2 regions of the Mesorhizobium sp. P3_B5 genome follow, and region 1 is predicted to be linked to the other one. Evidence: riboswitches for the same ligand, from Rfam matches in the RefSeq annotation. Region 1 holds a riboswitch; the other holds the start of a gene.

Evidence for each region. A riboswitch is a leader RNA that binds a small molecule or an ion and turns the genes downstream of it on or off. The one in region 1 is predicted to bind S-adenosylmethionine.
Region 2: another riboswitch for S-adenosylmethionine. It lies ahead of metX (homoserine O-acetyltransferase MetX); the one in region 1 lies ahead of AC1DVW_RS08575 (O-succinylhomoserine sulfhydrylase).

The regions. Positions count from the first base shown of each region.
Region 1 is NZ_JBFUGR010000002.1:762,040-769,381, forward strand. It holds gene apaG (Co2+/Mg2+ efflux protein ApaG) at 181-573, opposite strand; gene AC1DVW_RS08570 (ceramide glucosyltransferase) at 783-1,937, shown strand; gene AC1DVW_RS08575 (O-succinylhomoserine sulfhydrylase) at 1,968-3,158, opposite strand; SAM riboswitch at 3,216-3,293, opposite strand; gene AC1DVW_RS08580 (2'-deoxycytidine 5'-triphosphate deaminase) at 3,437-4,531, shown strand; gene AC1DVW_RS08585 (ABC transporter substrate-binding protein) at 4,624-5,397, shown strand; gene araD1 (AraD1 family protein) at 5,594-6,586, opposite strand; gene mmsB (multiple monosaccharide ABC transporter permease) at 6,789-7,342, opposite strand, start outside.
Region 2 is NZ_JBFUGR010000007.1:197,472-204,813, reverse strand. It holds gene AC1DVW_RS19735 (prephenate/arogenate dehydrogenase family protein) at 1-507, opposite strand, end outside; gene hisC (histidinol-phosphate transaminase) at 513-1,622, opposite strand; SAM riboswitch at 1,777-1,854, shown strand; gene metX (homoserine O-acetyltransferase MetX) at 1,928-3,097, shown strand; gene metW (methionine biosynthesis protein MetW) at 3,156-3,770, shown strand; gene AC1DVW_RS19715 (Stf0 family sulfotransferase) at 3,772-4,545, shown strand; gene AC1DVW_RS19710 (glycosyltransferase family 2 protein) at 4,793-5,728, shown strand; gene AC1DVW_RS19705 (DUF1194 domain-containing protein) at 5,755-6,549, opposite strand; gene AC1DVW_RS19700 (ABC transporter ATP-binding protein/permease) at 6,634-7,342, opposite strand, start outside.

The DNA of each region.
Region 1 (7,342 bases):
CTCCCCGTTCTACGGGGAGAAGGTGCCCGAAGGGCGGATGAGGGGCAGCGCGACCGTCGGCAAATGGCAGCGGCAATACACTCAGACGCGCTTGTACATGGAAGATAATCTCAGGGACCGGCGCCGCCCCTCATTGCCCTGCCGGGCATTTCTCCCCGTATTGAGACGGGGAGAAAGACGCTAGTTCACCGTCCGCCGTGTCCCTGGCAGATCCAGCGAAAACGCCGGGATGGCGATGTCGAACGTCTCGCCCCGCTTGTTGCGCATGGTGTAGTGGCCGACCATGATGCCGGACGGCGTCGAGAGCGGGCAGCCGGACGTGTATTGATAGCTGTCGCCGGGGTTGAGTTCGGGCTGGTCGCCGACAACGCCGGCACCGCGCACTTCCTCGACCCGGCCGGTGCCGTCGGTGATGTGCCAATAGCGCGACAAAAGCTGCACGAAATCGTCCGACTGGTTGTCGATGGTTATCTGATAGCCCCAGACATAGCGGTTCTCGGAGGGATCCGAGCGATCCTCCAGATAGAACGGCCTGACCTGCACTTCGATGTTGCGCGTAACGGCGCGGTACATGGGCTACTCCAAGGCAATGTGAGCGGAACTGTCGGCGCTCTCCCCGGCCCGGTCAACGACCTCAAGCGCAGGTGCCGACAAACAATGTCATTTAAGTGACACATGACAATGATGGTGTGTCCGGACTGTGCCGGGCGACTCAAGCGCTCTGTCGAACCGTTCAAAAATGGCTATTTGCGGCCGGCTTTTCCCGGAGTGACCAGATCTCGATGGAACTGACAGTCATAGCCGCAGCCCTGCTTTCGATAGCCCTGCTTCTTTCAAATCTCGCCGGCATCCTGCTCGCTTCATTCATGCTGAGACGGCGGCGCTCCATCGCGCCGCCCGCCGGCAAGGCGCCGGGGGTGTCGATCGTGGTCCCGGCGCGTGGCGTCGAGCCATTTACCGAGGAGACCCTGGCACGCGCCTTCTCGCTCGACTGGCCGCGCTATGAGCTGCTCTTCTGCGTCGCCCACGCCGACGATCCGGTGGTCAAGATGATAAACAGGACGATTGCCCGGGTTCCCGAGATACCGGCCCGGCTGCTGTTTGGCGATGACCGCATCAGCGGCAATCCGAAGCTCAACAATTGCGTCAAGGGTTGGGAAGCGGCCCGCCACCAATGGGTCATCCTTGCAGATTCCAACGTGCTGATGCCCATGGACTATGTCCAGCATCTGCTGGCGGCATGGCGCGACGACACCGGCCTCGTCTGCTCGACGCCGATCGGCTCGCGGCCGGCCGGGTTCTGGGCGGAGGTCGAATGCGCGTTCCTCAACACGCTGCAGGCGCGCTGGCAATATACCGGCGACGCGCTTGGCCTCGGCTTTGCCCAGGGCAAGAGCATGCTGTGGAACAAGCCGATGCTCGATGCCAATGGCGGCATCCGCGCACTGGCCGCCGAGATCGCCGAGGACGCCGCCGCGACCAAGCTGGTCAATGGGCTCGGGCTGCGCGTCAATCTTGTCGCCTCGCCCTTCGAGCAGCCGCTTGGCCAACGTAGTTTCGACGAAATCTGGTCGCGCCAGGCGCGTTGGGCGCGCTTGCGCCGCGTCACCTTCCCGCTGTTCTTCGCGCCCGAGATATTCACTGGCGTGGCGGTGCCACTGGTGCTGGCGCTGTTGGCGGCGGCGGGCGCCGGCTTCAGCCTGCCGGCAACCGCGCTCGCCGTGCTCGCACTCGCCTACCTGCCGGAATGCGCCCTGGCCTGGGGCAAGGGCTGGTACCTGTCGCCGCGCATGATCCCGGCGCTGATGGCGCGCGACGTGATGCTGCCCGCCCTCTGGGTGCGCGGCTGGCTCGGCGGCGCCGTCGACTGGCGCGGCAACGCGATGACCATCGGCACCAAGGCAGCCGAACTGGAAGAGACGCCGTCGGGCGCCTGAGCGCCCGCGCCTTGTCGTATCGGGCGAAGCCTATTTTGCCGACTTCAGCGCCTGCTCGATATCTGCGAGCAGATCGTCCGCATCCTCGAGGCCGACGGAGAGCCTCAGCGTTCCCGGCCCGATGCCGAGTTCGGCGCGCGCCTCGTCGCTCAGATTCTTGTGAGTCGTCGTCGCCGGATGGGTGATCAGGCTCTTGGCATCGCCGAGATTGTTGGAGATCAGCACGATGTCGAGCGCGTTCTGCAAGGCGAAGGCCGCCTGCTTGCCGCCCTTGACGTCGAGGCAGATCAGCGTCGAGCCACCCGACATCTGCTTCTTGACGACCGCCGCCTGCGGGTGGTCGGCGCGGCCCGGATAGATGACGCGGGCGATTTCCGGCCGCCCGGCCAGGAAATCGGCGATCTTGCCGGCGCTTTCGGTCTGCTGGCGCACGCGCAGTGGCAGCGTCTCCAGGCCCTTCAGCAGCGTCCAGGCGTTGAACGGCGACAGGCTGGGGCCGGTGTGGCGGAAATAGTCGTGCAGGTTCTCGTCGATCCACTTCTTGTCCGACAGGATGACGCCGCCGAGACAGCGTCCCTGGCCGTCAATATGCTTGGTCGCCGAATAGACGACGATGTGGGCGCCGAGCTGCAAAGGCTTCTGCTGCAAGGGGGTGGCAAAGACGTTGTCGACGATCAGCCGCGCGCCGATCGAATTGGCGAGCGCAGCAACTGCGGCGATGTCGATCACTTCCAGTGTCGGGTTGGTCGGGCTTTCCAGGAAGAACAGTTGTGTGTTCGGCCTCACCGCCTTTTCCCAATTGGCGATGTCGGTGCCGTCGACCAGCGTTGCCTCGATGCCGTATTTCGGCGCCAGCGTCTCGATCACCCAGCGGCAGGAACCGAACAGCGCGCGCGCCGCCACGATGTGGTCGCCGGCCTTGGCGCTGCACAGAAGGGCTGCGGTCACCGCCGCCATGCCGGACGCGGTGGCGCGCGCGTCTTCCGCGCCTTCAAGCGCGCACATGCGCTTTTCGAACATGTCGACGGTCGGATTGGCGTAGCGCGAATAGATGAAACCCGGCTCTTCGCCCTTGAAGCGCGCTTCGGCTGCCTGCGCCGTCTCATAGACATAGCCCTGGGTGAGGTACATCGCCTCCGACGTTTCGCCGAATTGGGAACGCAAGGTCCCTGCATGCACGAGTGCTGTCTGAGGCTTCCAGTTACGCTTCTTGGTGCTCATCGCTTTTGTTCCAGACACAAAAAAACCGGCCGCGAAAGTCGCAACCGGTCCATACGGCCTTGCGGCCCGACGGTCCTTTAGCGACTTGTTTAACGTGGCTGCAAGCCGACCGGCCAAATCACCACGGGATAACGACCCTTTAGACCTGCACCGCGCTTGCGTCAATTCCCGGCTTGATTAAGAGGTTTGTACCAAGCAGGTTCCGCAAAAGTGTTACACGGTTTTGCGGCAAGAACCTGCGACAAAAAAAGAGTCGCGGCCTTCAAGCGGAGCCAGCTTTGCGGCAGACCGGCATTCTTCCCGATCAGGATATTTCCGCGTTGTTCCAGTCGGGCGCGCTGAAGTCGCCGCGTGCGCTCGATGCCGACCAGATCCAGCCGGCCAGCCTCGATCTCAGGCTCGGCGCCAAAGCGTGGCGGGTGCGCGCTTCCTTTTTGCCCGGGCCGGGCCACAAGGTCGCCGAAAAGCTCGATCGGCTGAAACTGCACGAAATCGATCTCGCCGAAGGCGCGGTGCTTGAAACCGGCTGCGTCTACATCGTGCCGCTGCTCGAAGGCCTGGCGCTGCCTGCCGACATTTCCGCATCGGCCAACCCGAAGAGTTCGACCGGACGGCTCGACATCTTCACCCGGGTGATGACCGATCGCGGCCACGAGTTCGACAAGATCGCCGCCGGCTATGACGGTCCGCTCTACCTGGAGGTCAGCCCGCGCACCTTCCCGATCGTCGTGCGCACCGGCTCGCGGCTGTCGCAGATCCGCTTCCGCACCGGCAATGCGCTCTTGTCGGAGGCAGAACTGAGCGAACTCCACCGCGCCGAGATGCTGGTGGCCACCGAGCCGCCCAACATTTCCGGCGGCGGCATCGCGCTGTCGATCGATCTCGACGGCGACAAGGATGGGCTGGTCGGCTATCGCGGCAAGCATCACACAGGCCTTGTCGATGTCGACAAGCGTGCCGCCCAGGATGTCGTCGACTTCTGGGAGCCGCTCTATAAGCGCGGCGCTGGCGAACTGGTGCTCGATCCCGACGAGTTTTACATACTGGTGTCGCGCGAGGCGGTGCATGTGCCGCCGCTCTACGCCGCCGAGATGACGCCCTTCGATCCGCTGGTCGGCGAATTCCGCGTTCACTATGCCGGCTTCTTCGATCCGGGTTTTGGCCATTCGGCATCAGGCGGCACCGGCAGCCGGGCGGTGCTCGAAGTGCGCAGCCACGAAGTGCCGTTTATCCTCGACCATGGCCAGATCGTCGGGCGGCTGGTCTACGAGCACATGCTGAAGCGGCCGCAGGCGCTCTACGGCACCGATCTCGGCTCCAACTACCAGGCGCAAGGCCTGAAGCTGTCCAAGCATTTCCGCGCCGCGCGCTGATCTTCCTTGTCACCGTGAGACCTTGCCTGACCCGGAGCGCCATGCTTGGCTGTGCCGACCGTCATGATGACTTAACTGCAAGGGGAACAAGAATGCGGATTTCGAGATGGATCCTATCGGCGGCAAGCGCCGCCATGTTGGTCATTGCTGCCGGCTCCTTTTCGGCACAGGCCGCGGAGAAACTGAAGATCGGCACCGAGGGTGCCTATCCGCCGTTCAACACCATCACGCCGGACGGCAAGGTCGTCGGCTTCGACATCGACATCGCCGATGCGCTTTGCGCGCAGATGAAGGTCGAGTGCGAGATCGTCACGCAGGACTGGGACGGCATCATTCCTGCCCTCCAGGCCAAGAAGTTCGACGCCATCATCGCCTCGATGAGCATCACCGAGGAACGCAAGAAACAGGTCGCCTTCACCAACAAATATTACACCACGCCGCTTGCCATGGTGGCCCTGAAGGACAGCGAGCTCACCTCGACTGAAGCGGCGGCACTTGCCGGCAAGACGGTGGGCGCCCAAGCGTCGACCACCCAGGCCGATTATGCCCAGGACGTCTATGGCAAGGCCGGCGCCGAGGCCAAGCTCTATCCGACCCAGGAAGAAGCGATCACCGATCTGACCAACGGCCGCCTCGATGCCGTCATCTCGGACAAGTTCGTGCTGGTCGACTGGATGAAGAAGGCGAGCAACGGCTGCTGCAAGATGATCGGCGACATCAAGGGCACCGAGACGCAGGCCGGCATCGCGGTTCGCCTGGAAGACACAGAGCTTCGCGACAAGCTCAACGCCGCCATCGACGCCATCGTCGCCGACGGCACCTACAAGAAGATCCAGGCAAAGTATTTCGACTTCGATATTTATTGAGGTTGCAGCTGCCAATCTCCCCCCTCGTGGGGGAGATGCCCGGCAGGGCAGAGGGGGGCGCGAAGGATCGCCGACCTTGCACCATTTGGCCAGCCGAGAACAGTTGAAGGCGAAGTTATTCGATTGAGACGTTGGAGGGACAGCGCCCCCCTCTGGCCTGCCGGCCATCTCCCCCACGAGGGGGGAGATTACGCTGTCACAACGCCTTCACCGCCACCTTCACCGGCTGCTCGATTTCGAGCGGGTTGCGCAGCGGCAGGCCGAAATCCTTGGCTTCGATTTCGAACGTGTCGCCGGCCTCGGTCCTGATACCGTCGGCAAACGAAAGCGTCGCCGTGCCGAACATGTGCACATGCACGTCGCCCGGCTGGCGGAAGGCCGAATATTTGAAATGGTGATGTTCGAGATTGGCGATGGTGTGCGACATGTTCGCCTCGCCCGACAGGAACGGCTTTTCCCAAAGCACCTTGCCGTCGCGAACGATGCGCGAGGCGCCTCGGATGTCGGACGGCAGGTCGCCGATCAGGATCTCCGGTCCGAATGAGGCGTTGCGCAGCTTCGAATGCGCCAGGAACAGATAGTTGACGCGCTCGGTGACGTGGTCGGAAAACTCGTTCGACAGCGTGAAGCCGACGCGGAACGGCGCGCCGTCATCGCCAATGACATAGATGCCGGCGACTTCCGGCTCCTCGCCGGCGTCCTGCGCGAAAGCCGGCGACATGAGTGGCGCACCCGGCGCCACCGCCATGGTGCCGTTGCCCTTGTAGAACCATTCCGGCTGCACGCCGGTCTGGCCTTTCGCCGGCTTGCCGCCTTCCAGCCCCATGCGGAACATCTTCATCGAATCGGTGAGCTGCTCCTCGCCGTCGGTGCTGAGCTTCTTGTGCATGGAATCGCGCGTTGCCGCAGAGCCCAGATGCGTCAGCCCGGTGCCGGTGAGGTGCAGATGCGCGGGGTCTGGATGGTTGATCGGCGACAGCAGCCGCCCCTTCTTGTAGGCGGCGTCGAGATCGACGGTCTCGCCGAAGCCCTTGCGCTCGATGAGCGCAACCAGTCCGGTGCCGGTGCGCGCGGCCTCCATCGCCAGCGAATAGACGCTGCGGGCGCCATTGATGATCCGGGTCTTGCCGCCGTTGCGGGCGACGACGCGGATCGTCTCGGCGTCGTCGAGGATCTGGGAGATCAGCATGATATACCCTCTCTCTGGTGACTAGGCCCGGCTGCCGGCGTGGCAAACCCTGACCGTCGCGGCTCGGTACCATTCCGCGCCACGGGTGAAATTCTTCGTCGGGATAGCGCTTCGCGGGCCTGGTCCCCTGGGGGAACTTCTATGCGCCGGCGGGTTGCCGGCAGCCGCGATGTGACCCGTATGCCTTCCTGGTTCCCTCGCCTCAACCCTTGTTCTTGTTGTAGACGTCGAAGACCACGGCGCCGAGCAACACCAGGCCTTTGACCACCTGCTGCCAGTCGACATTGACGCCCATGATCGACATGCCGTTGTTCATCACGCCCATGATGAAGCCGCCGACCACCGCGCCGATCACCTGGCCGACGCCGCCCATCGCCGAGGCGCCGCCGATGAACACCGCGGCGATGACGTCGAGCTCGCTGCCGAGGCCCGCCGCCGGCACGGCCTGTCCGAGCCGCGCTGCAATGATCAGACCGCCAAGCGCCGACAGCACGCCCATATTGACGAACACCATCAGTGTCAGCCGCTCGGTCTTGATGCCCGACAGTTGCGCCGCTTTGGCATTGCCGCCCATGGCGTAGATGCGGCGGCCGATCGTCATGCGTTTGGTGACGAAGACGAACAGCGCAATCAGCGCGCCCATCACCATGAGTACGATCGGCAGACCCCTGTAGCTGGCGAACTGGTAGACCAGGAACAGCGCCAGCGCGCTGGTCACGAGGGTCTTGATGACGAACAGCGTGAAAGGTTCGGCTT
Region 2 (7,342 bases), on a different contig from region 1:
GCGCCGCCAGAATTCCGATAGCTTTTCCAGAGCCACCGGATCGGTGTCGGGCAGCGGCGTGAAAATGCACCAGCGGTTCTCGAACAGATCGGCGAAGCCGGCATCCGGTCCCGACTTTTCGGTACCGGCCAGCGGATGGCCGGGAATGAAATGCACGCCGGCAGGCACATGCGGCTGCATCTGCGCGATGACGGATGCCTTGGTCGAACCGACATCGGTGAGGATGGCGCCGGGCTTCAGCGCCGGCGCAATTTCTTCCGCCACCGCGCCGGAAGAGCCGACAGGCACGGAGACGATGACCAGGTCGGCATCGCGGACCGTTTCGGCCGTCTCCGTGCTGTAGGAATCGCCAAGACCAAGCTCCTGCGCCCGCGCCAGCGTCGCGGCGCTGCGGGTCGAGATGGAAACGTGACGGGCCAGGCCTTCGCGGCGAATGACACGGGCCAGCGACGAGCCGATCAGCCCGATGCCGACCAGCGCGATCTTTTCGAACATCGGTGAGGTCATTTTTTCTAACTTTTCAGAAACGTCGAAAGGGCGGCAATGACGCCGCGATTGGCCTCTTCGGTGCCGACGGACATGCGCAGCGCGTTGGGAAAGCCATAGCCGGAAACGCGCCGCAGAATATAGCCGCTCGCGGTCAGATAGTCGTCCGCGGCCGCCGCCGAATGGGCCTTGTCCTCGGGAAAATGGATGAGGACGAAATTGCCGACGCTCGGCGTCACCCGCAGCCCAAGCCGGGTCAATTCCCCGGTCAGCCAGGCCAACCAGGTCTCGTTGTGCACCACGCTGCGTTGGACGTGGTCGCGGTCGCGGATCGCGGCAATGCCGGCCTCGATCGCCGTGGCGTTGACGTTGAAGGGACCGCGTATGCGGTTGATCGCGTCGACAATGTGCATCGGCGCGTACATCCAGCCGATCCTGGCACCGCCAAGGCCGATCTTGGAGAAGGTTCGGGTCATCACCACGTTCTCGGCGCTGCCCACCAATTCGATGCCGGCTTCATAATCGTTGCGGCGGACATACTCCGCATAAGCCGCGTCCAGCACCAGCAGCACATGCTTGGGCAGGCCGGCATGCAGGCGGCGCACTTCCTGGAACGGCACATAGGTGCCGGTCGGGTTGTTGGGATTGGCGAGGAAAACGATCTTTGTGCGCGCCGTCACCGCGGCAAGAATCGCGTCGATGTCAGCGCGGTCATCGGTTTCCTTGACCACAACCGGGACGGCGCCGGCTGACTGGATGTAGATCTTGTAGACCATGAAGGCGTGTTCGGTGATCACGGCTTCATCGCCGGGCGCCAGATAGGTCTGCGCCAGCAGGCCGAGGATCTCGTCGGAACCGTTGGAACAGATGATGTTGGCCGGGTTGAGGCCATGCACTTCGGCGATCGCCTCGCGCAGGCGCCTGGCGGTGCCGTCGGGATAGATATCGAGCTTTCCGGCAATCTCCCGCGCCGCCTCTATCGCCTTTGGCGACGGCCCGAGCGGGTTCTCGTTCGACGACAGCTTGTGGACCTTGGCGACACCGGCGGGCGCCGTGCTTTTGCCCGGTACATAGGCTTCGATGTCCATGATGCCCGCGCGCGGGGTTGGACGTGCCTGATCCGGTCTCTGGTTCATCTTCGCAATATCCGTCGAGAATATTTCGGCTGGCGAGAACACTTCCGCCGGCAAGCCGCAGCGGAAATACAAGCCGTGGCCCGGAATGTCGAGAGGTGGCAGTGGCGCGGACGGCTGGCCGTTGACGGCGGGCCGCGCGAGTTCTAGAAGGGCGCAACAGTTCCGTGGTGATTTGGCCGGTCGGCTTGCAGCCACGTTAAACAACTTGCTAAAGGGCCGTTTGCATCCTGTAACCGGCTTTGCGACGGCAATGCCGGTTTTTTGTTGTCCGCGACCGGCCGGACGACCGATGTAAGAGAGATGTGATGGCCGCTCTGCGCGCTGGAAAAACCAACAACGAGGCCGACGCACCGTCGAGCCCGGTGTTGCGTTTCGGCGCCGACAAGCCGCTCAAGCTCGACGCTGGCACGCTGCTGTCGCCGTTCCAGATCGCCTACCAGACCTACGGCACGCTCAACGACGCGCGCTCCAACGCCATCCTTGTCTGCCACGCGCTGACAGGCGACCAGCATGTCGCCAACACCAATCCGGTGACCGGCAAGCCCGGCTGGTGGGAAGTGCTGATCGGCCCGGGCAAGATCATCGACACCAACCGCTTCTTCGTCATCTGCTCCAACGTCATCGGCGGCTGCCTCGGTTCCACCGGCCCCGCCTCGACCAATCCCGCCACCGGCAAGCCCTATGGGCTCGACCTGCCGATCATCACCATTCGCGACATGGTGCGCGCGCAATTGATGCTGGTCGACCATTTCGGCATCGAAAAGCTGTTTTCGGTGCTCGGCGGCTCGATGGGCGGCATGCAGGTGCTGGAATGGGCATCGAGCTATCCGGAACGCGTTTTCTCGGCGCTTCCGATCGCCACCGGCGCCCGCCATTCCTCGCAGAACATCGCCTTCCACGAGGTCGGCCGGCAAGCGGTGATGGCCGATCCGGACTGGCATGGCGGCAAATATTTCGACTTTGGCGCGCGCCCGGAAAAGGGGCTGGCGGTGGCGCGCATGGCCGCCCACATCACCTATCTGTCGGAGGCAGCACTTCACCGGAAGTTCGGCCGCAATCTGCAGGACCGTGAAGCACTGACCTTCGGTTTCGATGCCGACTTCCAGATCGAGAGCTATCTGCGCCACCAGGGCATGACCTTCGTCGACCGCTTCGACGCCAATTCCTATCTCTACATGACCCGTTCGATGGACTATTTCGATCTCGCCGCCGACCATGGCGGACGGCTGGCCGATGCCTTTGCCGGCACCAAAACCCGCTTCTGCCTGGTGTCCTTCACCAGCGACTGGCTGTTCCCGACCGAGGAGAGCCGATCGATCGTGCACGCCCTGAACGCCGCCGGCGCGTCCGTATCCTTCGTCGAGATCGACACCGACCGCGGCCACGACGCTTTCCTGCTCGACGAACCGGAACTGTTCGCTGCCATCAACGGCTTCATCGGTTCTGCCGCCCGCGCCAGGGGGCTCAGCGCATGACCCCGGAAAGTTGCAGACTTTCCGGATCAGGATCATGCGCCAGGCAAAAGGCGAAGCCATGAGCGTCAACCGCGCCCAGCGCGTCGACCTCGAAGTCGTCGCCGATCTCATCCCGCCGCTCTCGCGGGTGCTCGATGTCGGCTCCGGCGACGGGCTGCTGCTGGAATTGCTGCAGGACAGCAAGCAGGTCGACGGTCGCGGGCTGGAGCTGTCGCAGCGTGGCGTCAACGAATGCGTGGCGCGCGGCCTCTCGGTCATCCAGGGCGACGCCGATAAGGACCTCGAATTCTATCCCGACAAGGGCTTTGATTTCGTCGTCCTGTCGCAGACCTTGCAGGCGACCCGCAACCCGAAGCTGGTTCTCGACGAGCTGCTCAGGATCGGCAACCGCGCCATCGTCTCCTTCCCCAATTTCGGCCATTGGCGGGTGCGGCTGTCGCTGTTCCTCAATGGCCGCATGCCGGTGACCAAGGACCTGCCCTACTCCTGGTACGACACGCCCAACATCCATTTCTGCACCATCCGCGACTTCGTCAATCTGTGCGACGAACTCGGCGCGACGGTCGAAAAAGCGACGGCGCTCGACGGCAACGGCCAGAAGATCGGCCTGTCGATGCCATGGTGGTTCTGGAATTTCTTCGGCCAGCAAGCGGTGTTTTTGTTGAAGCGATAGCATGATCGCAATGGACTTCTTTCGACATCCAACGCCCGTTGAAATCCCGCAGGACATCCTGTCCGGCATAAAGGCGGGAATTCTGGTCTGTACTTCACCGCGCAGCGGCAGCAATCATCTTGCTGGATTGATGGCATCGGCCGGGCTTGGCCATCCTCTGGAATGGTTTGGTGGCCGCAGAGTGCTGGAATTGCCGGGCTATCCTCGGGACCCCCGCGCCCAGCTTTTGCGTGTATTGACGGACGGGCGGTCTTCTTCGGGAATTTACGCAGTCAAACTGTTCGCAAGCCAATTCTCCCAAGTCGCCAAGAGACTGGACCTGCCGGCCAGCCTCCCAAACTTGCGATACGTCCGCTTGACGCGCCGAGATCTCATTGGCCAAGCAATCTCCTGGACACGCGCCCGTCAAACCGGTCGATTCCGCTCCACCGAAGTCGCTCAGAGGACACCACGCTACGATGGCGCCGCGATTGCCGAATCGCTTGACAATATCTCGATGGAAAATCTGTCATGGGATGTCTGGCTTGCGAAAAACGGATTGCCCTTCCTTTCGCTGACCTACGAGCAAATTCAGCAAGATCCGCGGGCAAGCCTCGAGCAAATTGCACGCTTGGTGGATGTGGAGCCTCTCTGGGAAACGAACCTCGAGTCAGGCCTCGAAATCCAGCGCGACACAATCAATGACGAATGGAGAGAGCGTTTTCTGTCCGAATACGCCGACCCTTCAAGCTTCCGGCACCGCAGAAATCGCATCCGTAGTTTGCTGAAGAAGTAGAAATAGCAGGCGCGATCGACCTCGATCGTGGGGGTCTGAAGCTTCCCCGGTCTGAACGCGGTGTTGCAATTGAGACGCTGGCTCGTGGAATTCGCCGTCCCGGACAGGCCCCGCATCAACACTTTGTGATGACACCATCGCTTCTTCTTTGTAGCGTTCGAAGCGAATGCGATTCCGGGGCGGGCATTAGAAGGCGACCATCCGAGCAATTCGATCCTCGCAGGACCCGGGGCATAGCGGAAGCGACATGCCCAGAAAGACCGATCGAGCGCCTCTCATCACGGTGATCACGCCGACCCACAATCGGCGCGATCAGGTTGTACGCGCCGTGGAAAGCGTGCTGGCGCAGAACGAGACCCGGTTCGAGCACATCGTCGTCGACGACGGCTCGACCGATGGAACGGGAGCGGCACTGGCCCGGATTCACGATCCGCGCCTGATCTATATCGGCGCCAAATGGCGGGGCGCCAATGCCGCCCGAAATGCCGGCATCGAGCGCGCGCAAGCGCCCATCGTCACCTTCCTCGATTCCGATGATGTCTACTTGCCGGACCGGCTGCAGCGAACGCTGGAGCGTTTCGAGGAAAACCCATCGCTCGAAGTGCTGATCAGTTCCTTCGTGTCGGTGAAGGGTGGCCGCAGCACCAGATGCGTCAACCGCGAAGCCTTCCTGGCCCGAAACGCGTTCGAAAGAGCTTTGGTCGCGCAGACCATATTCATCGCCGGCACCGCGATAACGGCCACGCGCGAATCGCTGCTGGCAATCGGCGGCTACGACAGCGACATTGTGCGCATGCAGGATCGCGAGTTGCTGCTGCGCTTTGCCCGGCGCGGCGGCGCGCTGCTGTCCGAGGATATCGACTGGAAAAAGTACAATTCGGAGAATTCGATTTCCGGCCGGCGTGACGGCTATGTCGAAGCCTACGCAAACCTGATGGGCAAGCACCCTTGTATCGTCGACCGCTATCCCGACATTCCCCCCTACATGATCGCGCGGCAGATCATCGCTGACGCCATAAAGGGCAGGGTTTCGCAGGCATTTGCCGGTTATCTGGCCAACCGGTCGGCCAAAACGCTTGGTTATTCGCTACCGCAGCTGGTGCGCGGCTACGTCGGCGGCCGGCGCTGGCGCCGCGATGTCTACGATGAATTCCGCGACAAGTATGGCGCGCGGCCGGCCTGAATTGTCACCCGAATAGCATTGCAGCTTCAGCGATCAAGTTCCGGAAAAAACGGGTCGGAATAGAACCGCCGGTCGCGCTCGCCCTGCAGACAATCGATCGGAGCTGCCGCGTCGATCCGGATCGTCTTGGGATCGGAAACGCCGCTCACCTCGAGAATCAGCTTGCGGCGTATGGCGGTCGCGAACTCGGACGCCGCGTAGATCGGCAGCACGAAGGAGCCGGGGCCGCCGGTGACGCACTCGGCATAATACTGGTCGAGATGGCTGAAGGTCGGCGACGGGCTGATCAGGATCGGCAGGCCGTTGATGACAATGCCCTTTGCCACCGCCGCGTCGCGTGTCGACGTTACGGGCACCCCGGTATTGTTGGGGCCATCGCCGGAAATGTCGATAACGCTGCGCGTCGCGTCGAATGCGGTTCCCTCGAACAGCCCGGCGCCGAAGGCCAGCGCGCCGGAAATCGAGGTGCCGCGAAAGCTTCGGAAGGGACGGGCTGCGATCTTGTCGGCGAAAGCGTTGGCGCTCTCGGCGCTGTCGATGACCTGCCAGGCGATGACACCATCGTCGCGGACGACGCTTGCCCATTCGAAATAGGCCAGCGCGACACGGCCCGTGCTGCCCGAACGCACAGCCTTGATGAAATCGGGGTGGCGCAGCGCCTCGACATAGCCGGCGCGCTGCAGGGCGAACTCCCTTTCGTCCATCGACTGCGAGATGTCGACCGCCAGCACCAGCTCGACATCCACGGCACTGGTAGGCGCGGCCTGCGCTGAGGCAGGAGCGCAGGCAAGGCAAGCAAGCAGGCTGAGTGCGTCAAGCATGGCCACAGGCTTTCCGAACGATGCCGGCAGTTTTTCCTGCGATCACGGCGAAATAAAGCTTGCCCAGCCTCTTCCGTCGCGAACCTATTTCCTCTTGCCGCGTGCAGCGGTCTGCGGTGGTGGCTCGATCGCGCCGGCCCGGACACGCGCAGGTTTGAGAGCCGATCCGGCGGTATCCTTCACGATCATCAGCGAACGCGGGAAAAACTGGCTGTTGTGCTGGCCACGGCCGATGTTGAGGATCGCAGCACCAGTGAGACGCTTCTCCAGCATCGCCAGCACCTGCCGCAGCGTCGCCCCGTCAAACGTGTCCAGCGCTTCGTCGATGATCACCCATTTCGGCCGCAGCAGCGCGAGCCTGGCAAAGGCCAGCAGGCGCTGCTCGTCATCGCTGAGCTCATGTTCCCAACGCGCCGAGCGGTCGAGCGAGGACGACAGCCGCGCAAGACCGACCTCGGCCAGCACCGCTGAGATGTCGGCATCCGCCGTGATGACGCCACCGGCATGGTTGAGCACTTCGCGCGGCGTGCCAAGCGGGAAATAGGGCGTGCGCGGAACGAACGCCGGCACTTCTGCAGCCGGCATGCCGATGCGCCCGCTTCCCCAGGGCCACAGACCGGCAATGGCGCGAAAGAACAGCGTCTTGCCGGCGCCCTGTTCTCCGGTGATCATGACGCGCTCGCCGACGCGGATTTCGACATGCGGCTCAGCGAGTTTCGAGCATCCCTCGGGTGACGACACCTGCAGCGCCTCGAATGTCAAAGTGCCGTCCGGGTTTTCGCCGAAGGCGATC